One region of the Paraburkholderia sp. CNPSo 3076 genome, then DNA from elsewhere that is predicted to be linked to it. Evidence: riboswitches for the same ligand, from Rfam matches in the RefSeq annotation. Region 1 holds a riboswitch; the other holds the start of a gene.

Region 1 (4,414 bases):
GCCGTGCTCGGCGGCCCCGCTGTTCATGCGCTCGGCTTTCACTTCGTGCTCGCGCCGATCGCGTTCCAGTCCGTTGCATTGCTCGGTGCGGCGCTCGCCTTCCACGCGCTGACCGGGCACCGCTATCCGCGCGCCGCGTTTCGTCCCACACCGGCGGCCGCTGCCGCGCCGCTTGCCGCGCTCTCGCAACATCTACTGGAGCCGCTGGATTTTCCGCAAAAATCGTTCGAACAACTAACTTGCGAGGAAGTCATGTCGATTGGCTGTCCCGCTGTGCCCGCGACAATGGGTGCGCGGGCGGCGCACGAGATGTTCCGCCGCCACGGTGCTTCGACGCTGCCCGTGGTCGACGCGATGGACCGCGTGGTCGGCGTCGTCACGCATCACGCGCTCGGCGACCTTGCGCCGGCGGCGGGCCTCAAGCGATTGTGGAACACGCTGCGCGGCGCGCTGCTGCGCGAGTCGGCGCGCGTGGAAGAAACGGTGGAAGCCGTGATGGCAGCCGGCGTGCACGCGGTCCATCGGGCCACGCCGCTCGCGCATCTGGTGCCGATCTTCATCGAGCATGCCTACCACGACATTCCGGTGATGGACGATGCGCGGCGGCTGGTCGGCGTGGTCAAGCATTCGGACATGATCCGCTGGCTCCATCACCACGCAGGCGCCGCGCAGGCCGCCGCAGCGGCAGCCTGAGCCAGGCGCCTGGCCGCGTCACACCACGAACAGCAACGCCGCGAACACCGCATACAGCCAGCCGACATGCGTGAGCTGACGGCTGCGCACCTTCGGCGCGCGAAACGCCCATTGCAGTATCAGGATGGCGACCATCGTCGTCACGGCCGCGAGAATCGCAGGCGTGCCGAGATGCCACGGCGTGAAGAAGAGGCCGAACGCCGTGGGAATGGTGGCCTGAATCATCATCGCGCCGCTGATGTTCGCCAGTGCCAGCCGCTCCTTGCCCTGGCGCACCCAGATGATCGCGTTCATGATCTCGGGCAGTTCGGTGGCGATCGGGCTGAACAACACGGCGGTCAACTGCGGGCTCAGGCCGAGCCATGGCCCCACGGCGCCGATCTGCTGCACGAACAGATGCGAGGCCGCGAAGATCACCGCGAGCGCGCCCAGCGTCTGCAGCACAATCCACACCATGGCCGGATTGTCGTCGTGCGGGCGCAGCTTCAGCGGCTCGAGATCGCCTTCCACCTCGCCGCCATCTTCGGCGGAAAGCTCCTTCCAGCAGTAGAACGCGTAGGCCGCGAGAAACGCGATCCCCAGTAACGGCTTGAAGCTGAACACCACGAGCCCGAGCGCGATCTTCGCGACGAAGATCGCGAGGAACCATAGCTGGTCGCGGCGCAGGCGGCGCGTATTCACGTCGACTGTGGCCGCGCGCTCGCGGCCCACGCGCTTCGCTGTCGCAAGCAACGCGAAGCCCACCACGGCATAGGCGATCGTGCTGAGCGCGAGCGGCCCGCCAATCGCGGCGCCTATGCCAATTTCCTTGTGCGCGGGATCGCCGCCGAATGCTACGGCAACGAGGGTAACCACGCTCTCGGGCAGCGCAGTGCCGAACGCGGCGAGGATCGTGCCGGTGGCGGTTTGCGTGACCTTGAGCTTGTGGCCGAGCCATTCGACGCTATTGACGAAGGTCTCGCAGGACAGGTAGATGATGCCAGCCGCGGCAATGAGCAAGGCGAACGTCAAGATCATGACGAACGCTCCGTGGCGCAAATGAAGAGGAGTTGCGGGGCGAGACGAGTCATTATCTTTGCCGTGATGTGCGAGCCGGGCACCGAAACCATGACGCTTCCCTTCGCCCGGCCCGGGTGAAAGGGAAAACGTCATAGGTCTCGTCAGGCCGCGCAATTGCAGCGATTCGCTGCAATGATCCGCAATACGGCTGCCGGCGCCATGGTGCAGGGGCACCAATTATGTTGACGGCGGCGCAACGCCAAAGCAGGCGTTGCAGACTACTCCCCTAAGACAGGGGGCGATTATAGCCGAAGTTCAAGGCGGCGAGCGATTTCCGGCGCGCTCGCCGCGCTCGCTTCACGCGAAGCGAATCAGAACTTGTGACGCAGCCCGACCATCACCATCGCCTGCTTGTCGTTGGTCGCATCGTTGCCGAAGTCGCCGAACGAGGCGACCGCGTTGACGAGCTCGCCCGTGTCCGCGTCGATCGTCTTGCCCGACGCCTTCTGGTAGCCCGCGAGCGCGTAGATATCGGTGCGCTTCGAGAGGAAGTAGTCGCCGCCCAGGCTGAACTGGTTGTAGCTCGCGTCCACGCCGTTGCCGTGACCCTTCGTGTAGTTGTAGCCGAAGCCCACGAGCGCGACCGGCGTGACCTGATAGTTGATGAAGGCCTGGCCCGTGTTGAACTTCGTGTTGCTGTTCGCGCCGTACGCGCTCTGATAGTTCGCGTACTCGACATTGCTGTACGCGAGGCCCGCCGTCACCGGCCCATACGTGTAGTCGCCGGCCGCGCGAATGATCTGCAGCGAATTTGCGGAGACGAAGCCGCCCGTAATGGCGGCGGAATCCACGTTGACGTCGGTGTTCGGATTCAGGCCGTCGAACGTCGCGGCCGTGCCGCCGTTGCTATTGGCCTTGAAATAGCCCGCGCCGAAGCCGAACGGGCCATGGTTGTACGCGGCCGCCACGGCCCACGTCTGGCCCGCGCCGGTGCTGCCCGGCTGGCCGCCGAACGCGTACATCGCGCTCATCTGCAGGCCGCCGAAGTTGGGGCTCGCATACTTGATCGAGTTGCTGGTGCGGTAGCTGTTGTCATAGTTGTCCATGTCGCCGGGCGTGGCGAACGCGGAGCCGAATGCGCCGTCGTTGGTGAGCGGCTGCAGGTCGATGAGCGGATCGTACTGGCGGCCGAGCGTGACGGTGCCCGCCGCGCTCGAATTCAGGCCAACCATGGCCGTGCGGCCGAACAGGCGGCCGCCCTGGCCCTGCTTGCCGTTGTCGACGTTGAAGCCGCTTTCGAGCTTGAAGATCGCCGAAAGGCCGTTGCCGAGGTCCTCGGTGCCACGCAGGCCCCAGAGGTTCGGCGACATGTTGCCGGACATCATCTGGAACGTACCGCCCGAGCCGTTCTTGCCTTGCTGGTTGCCGAACCAGGCAACTGAGGTGTCGAGCGAGCCGTAGAGCGTCACGCTGCTCTGCGCGTGAGCGATGGAGGCAAACGATGCCAGTGTGAAGGCGGCGGCGAGAGCGGTTCTTTTCATGGAAGGGTCTTCGTTGGTGAGTGGCATGGGTGAGAGTGAAATCGCGGCGCGCGAAGGCACGCTAAGGCACGGTTTTGCCGACGGCCCCGAAATTCAGCGGCGATTATGCGTAGCGCCCTCCGCGGACGAATTTGAAAAGCGGAAAGACTGAGTTTCAGAATTCGCATGATCGCGAATGCGCCGCCACTGCGGCTTCACAAGGTTGTGACCCGCGCGGGCGTTGTTTTTTTGCGGCGAATTTTTGTTATTGATAAGAATGTCTAAATAAATATCGCGGCCGCTATCTGCGCGTCGCAGATTAAACATTTCTTCATTTTCGTGCGGATGTTTGGCGAAAGTCGCGCCTCTATCCTTGCCTCACGAGTCGCATCCCGATTCGATGCTGGAACGGGCAACGCTTCCGGCCATGACCGATAGCCCGGCCCGCGAGGCCGCACAGGAGAAACGAGGTGAGGATATTCAAGAGCGGCGCATGCGCCGCAATCATGCTGTCGATAGCGGCGCTCGCGCATGCACAGGCGGCGAGCGCGCCGCAAGCGAGCGTGCAGCAGTCGGCGAGCGCACAAGTCCTATTCATGAAATCACGCATTCTTTCTTACGTGTTGCGCGCCGCGCTATGCGTTACGGTCGCCGCTGCCTTCTCCGGATGCGCGAACCTGCATCCGCAGCCCAACGGTCCCGGCGATTGCGTCGGGCCGGCCGGCTTCTGCTTGCCGTTCTTCGGTTCGTAATTCGCGAGATCGGTCTTCTTGCGGCCGTGCTCGCGCACCGCTCCGGGTGTTCTGCGGCGCGCATAATACGCGTTTCGGTGGCATATCCACGCTCCGCGTCGACGAGGAGACCCATGAATCGCGATATCCGCACCGACGCCGAAGTCCTCGCATCATGGCAGCGCAACGCGACGCCCTGGATCGCCGCCGTGCGCGGCGGCGAGATCGCGAGCCGCCGGCTCGTGACCGACGCAGCGATGCTCGACGCCGTGCTCGCGTGCGCGCCGCGCAGCGTGATCGATCTCGGCTGCGGTGAAGGCTGGCTCGCGCTGGCGCTTGAGCGCCGCGGTGTCGCTGTCACGGGCGTGGACGCGGTGCCCGAACTCGTGGAGGCCGCGCGCGCGGCGGGGTTCGCGGACTGCCGCCTGCTAACCTACGAGCAGGTCGCGCAGGGCGCATTACACTGCCGCG
Region 2 (4,414 bases), on a different contig from region 1:
GGGCGCGTGGGACCGAATGCACACGTTGTCAGTCTCGATGCGGCGACGCACCGGTCGTACTTTCCGCTGAAGGACGTCGGCGGGCATCCCGTCCTGCGGATCATGGCACCGCGATAGGGGCGCGCCTTGTCAGTCCTGTTTCGACGCTTGCGGCGCTTCACGTGTCAGCTTTGCCTGCCGCCGGGATTTTTCATTGAGGATCTGATGACGCCTGTGGTCTGTCATTTTTTTCCAGCCGCGGGCTTCCTCACGCGTCCGGTAGCAGCCAGTGCAGAGCCCGGTCTTGCCATCGAACGCGCATAGGTCGATGCAGGGAGATTTGACTGCCATGGCTCAGGCTACGGCCCGGTTGGGATTCACTTCGACCGTCACATGCGACAGTCCCTTGAACCGCTTTAGCGCCGCGTGATAGAAACCCGGGTTGCGCTGTGCTTCACCTGTGGCGACCGAAACGACCGCGCTCATATGCCCTGGGCCTACGCGCCACACATGCAGGTCAAGCACGGTGTCGCCGTTGTCTTCGATGACGTGGCGGACGTTCTCGGCCATGCGGCGGTCCGTGTTCATGTCGAGCAGGATGCCACCCGTATCGCGCATGAGACCCCACGACCAGTTTGCGATGACGAGCGCGCCAATTGTGCCTGCAAGCGGGTCCATCCAGACCCAGCCAAACGCGCGGGCCAGCAACAGGCCGATGATGGCCAGCACGGAAACTGCAGCGTCTGCAATCACGTGAATGTAGGCTGAGCGGATGTTGTGGTCACGGTTCGCGGCAGCCTGCGCGTCGTCGTGGTCGTGCTCGTGTTCTTCGAACTCGATTGAATGCTCGCCATCAGGCAGGCGGACGACGGCCTTGAAGGCATGCGGCTCGGGAATGTCGTCCTTCGACTCGAGATGGCCGCCGCGATCGATAAATGCGAAGGTTTGCTGCGCGCCATCGGGGCGGATTGTCGTCACTGAAACAGCATCGGCGCCAAGATTCGAAGCAGCCGTTTCTGGCTTGATACGGAAGACGGGCGGCACGCCATCTTCGAAGATCGAAACGGCAAAGACGCCGGCGCTACCGAAGATGCGTTGCACCTCTTCTTCGTGGCCGTGGTCGTCTTCATGCCCATGCGCGTGGCCATGAGCGTGCCCGTGACTGTGTCCGTGGCTGCGCCCGTGATGGTCGCCGCTCAGCAGCCAGACGCTCGCCAGATTGACCAGCAGGCCAAGCACCGCGATGGGGAGCGCCTGGCCGAAGTGGATCGGTACCGGCGAGAGAAAGCGCGAAACGGCCTCGTACCCAATCAGCAGCGCAATCATCGCGAGCACGATGGCGCTGGTAAAGCCTGCGAGGTCTCCGAGCTTGCCGGTCCCGAATACGAAGCGCGGGTCGGCCGCGTGCCGGCGTGCGTAGGTATACGCCAAAGCAGCGATCAGCATTGCGCCGGCGTGCGTCGACATGTGGAGTCCATCGGCGACGAGTGCGAGCGAGCCAAAAAGACTGCCGCCGACAATTTCAGCCACCATCATCGCGCTGCACAGCGCGATCACCATCCAGGTTCTGCGCTCGTTCTCTTCGTGGGCTGCGCCCAGAAAGATGTGATCGTGTCCCGCCCCGAAAGCGGCGTTCTTGAATTGACTCATGTTTCTCTCACTTGAAGTAGCTGTGCACTACTTCGATCAGTTGGTCGGTGCCGCTGCCGTGCTCGTCGTCGTGCGGCTCTGCGTCGACGAGGTGCGTACGGATATGGTCTTCAAGAACCACCGCGAGCAGGCCGTTCATCGCGCCACGGCTGCTCGTAATGATCTGCAGCACGTCCATGCAACCGCGCTCTTCCTCGAGCGCACGCTCGATGGCCTCGACCTGTCCCTTGATGCGGCGCACCCGGTTGAGCAGTTTCTGCTTTTCGCGAATCGTATGGCTCATGCTCGGCCTCCAGTTATAGCGTAGGGGGGTATATTAACGAAATAGGGTGGAGGGGTATACTAAAATGTCCTTGCGGGACACGGCGCGATGCTTTTATAATCGCGGCCCTCTTCGGGGAGTAGCCGCTCCAGGCGCAATGTCTGGAGGCGCACGTCAACATACTTGTCCGCTAACTGGCGACATGGCGTGTGCAGCGCAAGCCTGGCAAGACCGATGACGTGCATCCCCACCTGGCCGGGTCGCGGGGGTGTGTGTCATCGCGTGTTGACTGTGCGGCCCGGTAACAACAAAGTTTGCCGACCGGCTACCGACCAAGCTTTCATGGCGAAGTCGATGAGCAACCCCGGCGTCGGGGCTTTTTTAAATATCGCCCCGTCGCGGACACAAAGGTCGCGTAGGATCTCGAAAGTACCCGTACCGCGACCGGAGTGTGCTTGCGTCAATAACCCACCTGCGGAGGATTCAAAATGAGCATCTTTGGTGACATCGTGAACAAGCTCTTTGGCAAGGCGAAGCCCGACCAGCCGCCGCCTGCGGCCGAACCGACACCGGATCCCGCTGCAGCGCAGGCTGGCGCACCCAATGCCGCGCCCGCGCCGCTGACTGACGTTGACGTCGCTGCCGTCATGGACCAGCTCGTGAGCGAAAGCGGGCAAACGTTGAACTGGCGCACGTCGATCGTCGACACAATGAAGGCGCTCGGCGTTGACAGTAGCCTCGAGCATCGCAAGCAGCTCGCGCAGGAACTGAAATACGACGGCGACGTGGACGATTCGGCGAGCATGAACGTCTGGCTGCACAAACAGGTGATGCAAGCGCTGGCGGCAAACGGCGGGAAGTTGCCGCCAGATCTGGCGGGCTAACGGCTCGCTAGCGTCGCCTGTTTTGGGGCGATCGCGACGGCGGAGCGGCGCACCACACTTGCAGTAACGCGGCTGCCTTCGGGTAGCCGCTTTTCCGTCCGGCAGCAAACGACGCGCCCGATCTGCGCTCGGCTGTTCGGCGGATCTCCAGCAAAAAGCTCACCGACAAAGCCTGCGCGACATGCGCAACAAATTGATCCTTTGTTGGTCAGGCCCCCTCGTCCGTCGCGACGGCCAGTTCTCATGGCCGACGGCGTTCATCGACCCGAAACTGCCCGCCGCGCTGTTGCGGACAATGTCCGCTCCGTGTTAGTCAAGCGGCCGTTCATACAAGCAAGACCATGACCCCAACAGGGGCGAAATGTCCCTTGCACTCAAACGCGCATACAGCGTTTTGAGGAATGAATTTAGCTCGCCAACGAGCCGCACGGCATTCTAGACCTCGTCGCGTTCGCGCACGCCGACGGCGTCGTGTTCCGTGAGCCTGCGCGCAGCAGCGGGCGCGGCCGCCGCGCAGCATCACCGGCGCCCGTGGTGATCAGGAAGAAAAGCCCCAGGCAGGCTGAAGGCCATCAACCGCCGGTATGCTCCTTGACCGCGCTGTCCCTCACACGCCGATCAGCGAGCCAATGAGACAGACGGTCAAACCACAGGTGCACGACCGGCGTCGTAAACAACGTCAGCATTTGCGAAACGATCAGTCCGCCGACAATCGCGATGCCGAGCGGCACGCGCAGTTCGGCACCCGCGCCGTGCCCGAGTGCGAGCGGCAGCGCGCCGAATAGCGCGGCGAGCGTCGTCATCATGATTGGACGAAAGCGCAGCACACAGGCCCGGCGGATCGCCTCGCGCGGCGACAGGCCTTGCTCGCGCTCGGCCACCAGCGCGAAGTCGATCATCATGATCGCGTTCTTCTTGACGATGCCAATCAGCAGAATGATGCCGATCATCCCCATGATCGACAGATCCTGACCGCACAGCATCAACGCAAGCAATGCGCCCATGCCCGCCGAAGGCAGCGTCGAAATGATGGTGAGCGGATGTATGGCGCTCTCGTACAGGATGCCGAGAATCAGATAGACCACCACGAGCGCCGCGGCGATCAGATACGGCTCGCTCGCGAGCGACGCCTGGAACGCCTGCGCCGTGCCCTGAAACGATCCCGTCAAACTATCGGGCTTGCCTGCTGCGAGTTCGGCCTGGTGAATCGCCGTCACCGCGTCGCCCAGCGACCGACCCGCCGCCAGATTGAACGAGATCGTCACGGCCGGGAACAGGCCCTGATGATTCACCGAGATCGGCGACACATTGTTTTCGATCGTGGCGAGCGTATTGAGCGGCACCAGTTCATTCGTGAGCGGCGAACGCACGTAGAGATGCGCGAGTGCATCCGTCGTCAGTTGAAAGCGTGGATCGACCTCTTCGACGACGTGGTACTGATTCAATTGCGTGAACAGCGTCGCAATCTGCCGCTGGCCGAATGCATCGTAGAGCGTGTCGTCGATGGCTTGCGCCGTGATGCCAAAACGCGAAGCCGTGCTGCGGTCAATTACGAGTGTTGCGCTGGTAGCGGCGGCTTGCTGGTCGGACGTGACGTCAGCGAGTTGCGGCAGCTTCGACAGGCGATCGGTCAGCACGG

What was found. A riboswitch is a leader RNA that binds a small molecule or an ion and turns the genes downstream of it on or off. The one in region 1 is predicted to bind manganese.
Region 2: linked by a shared signal. The riboswitch ahead of M3A49_RS23435 (DUF3597 domain-containing protein) and the one ahead of M3A49_RS35550 (sodium:calcium antiporter) in region 1 are both predicted to bind manganese.

Annotation. Positions count from the first base shown of each region.
Region 1 covers NZ_JAPMAL010000042.1:17,127-21,540, forward strand. Annotated here, with positions in the region: gene M3A49_RS35545 (HPP family protein) at 1-693, shown strand, start outside; gene M3A49_RS35550 (sodium:calcium antiporter) at 712-1,710, opposite strand; yybP-ykoY riboswitch at 1,888-1,991, opposite strand; gene M3A49_RS35555 (porin) at 2,064-3,233, opposite strand; gene M3A49_RS35560 (hypothetical protein) at 3,327-3,539, opposite strand; gene M3A49_RS35565 (hypothetical protein) at 3,683-3,964, shown strand; gene M3A49_RS35570 (class I SAM-dependent methyltransferase) at 4,078-4,414, shown strand, end outside.
Region 2 covers NZ_JAPMAL010000020.1:15,120-19,533, forward strand. Annotated here, with positions in the region: gene M3A49_RS23415 (hypothetical protein) at 1-117, shown strand, start outside; gene M3A49_RS23420 (DUF1289 domain-containing protein) at 130-330, opposite strand; gene dmeF (CDF family Co(II)/Ni(II) efflux transporter DmeF) at 334-1,629, opposite strand; gene M3A49_RS23430 (metal/formaldehyde-sensitive transcriptional repressor) at 1,637-1,912, opposite strand; yybP-ykoY riboswitch at 2,014-2,191, shown strand; gene M3A49_RS23435 (DUF3597 domain-containing protein) at 2,380-2,775, shown strand; gene M3A49_RS23440 (efflux RND transporter permease subunit) at 3,348-4,414, opposite strand, start outside.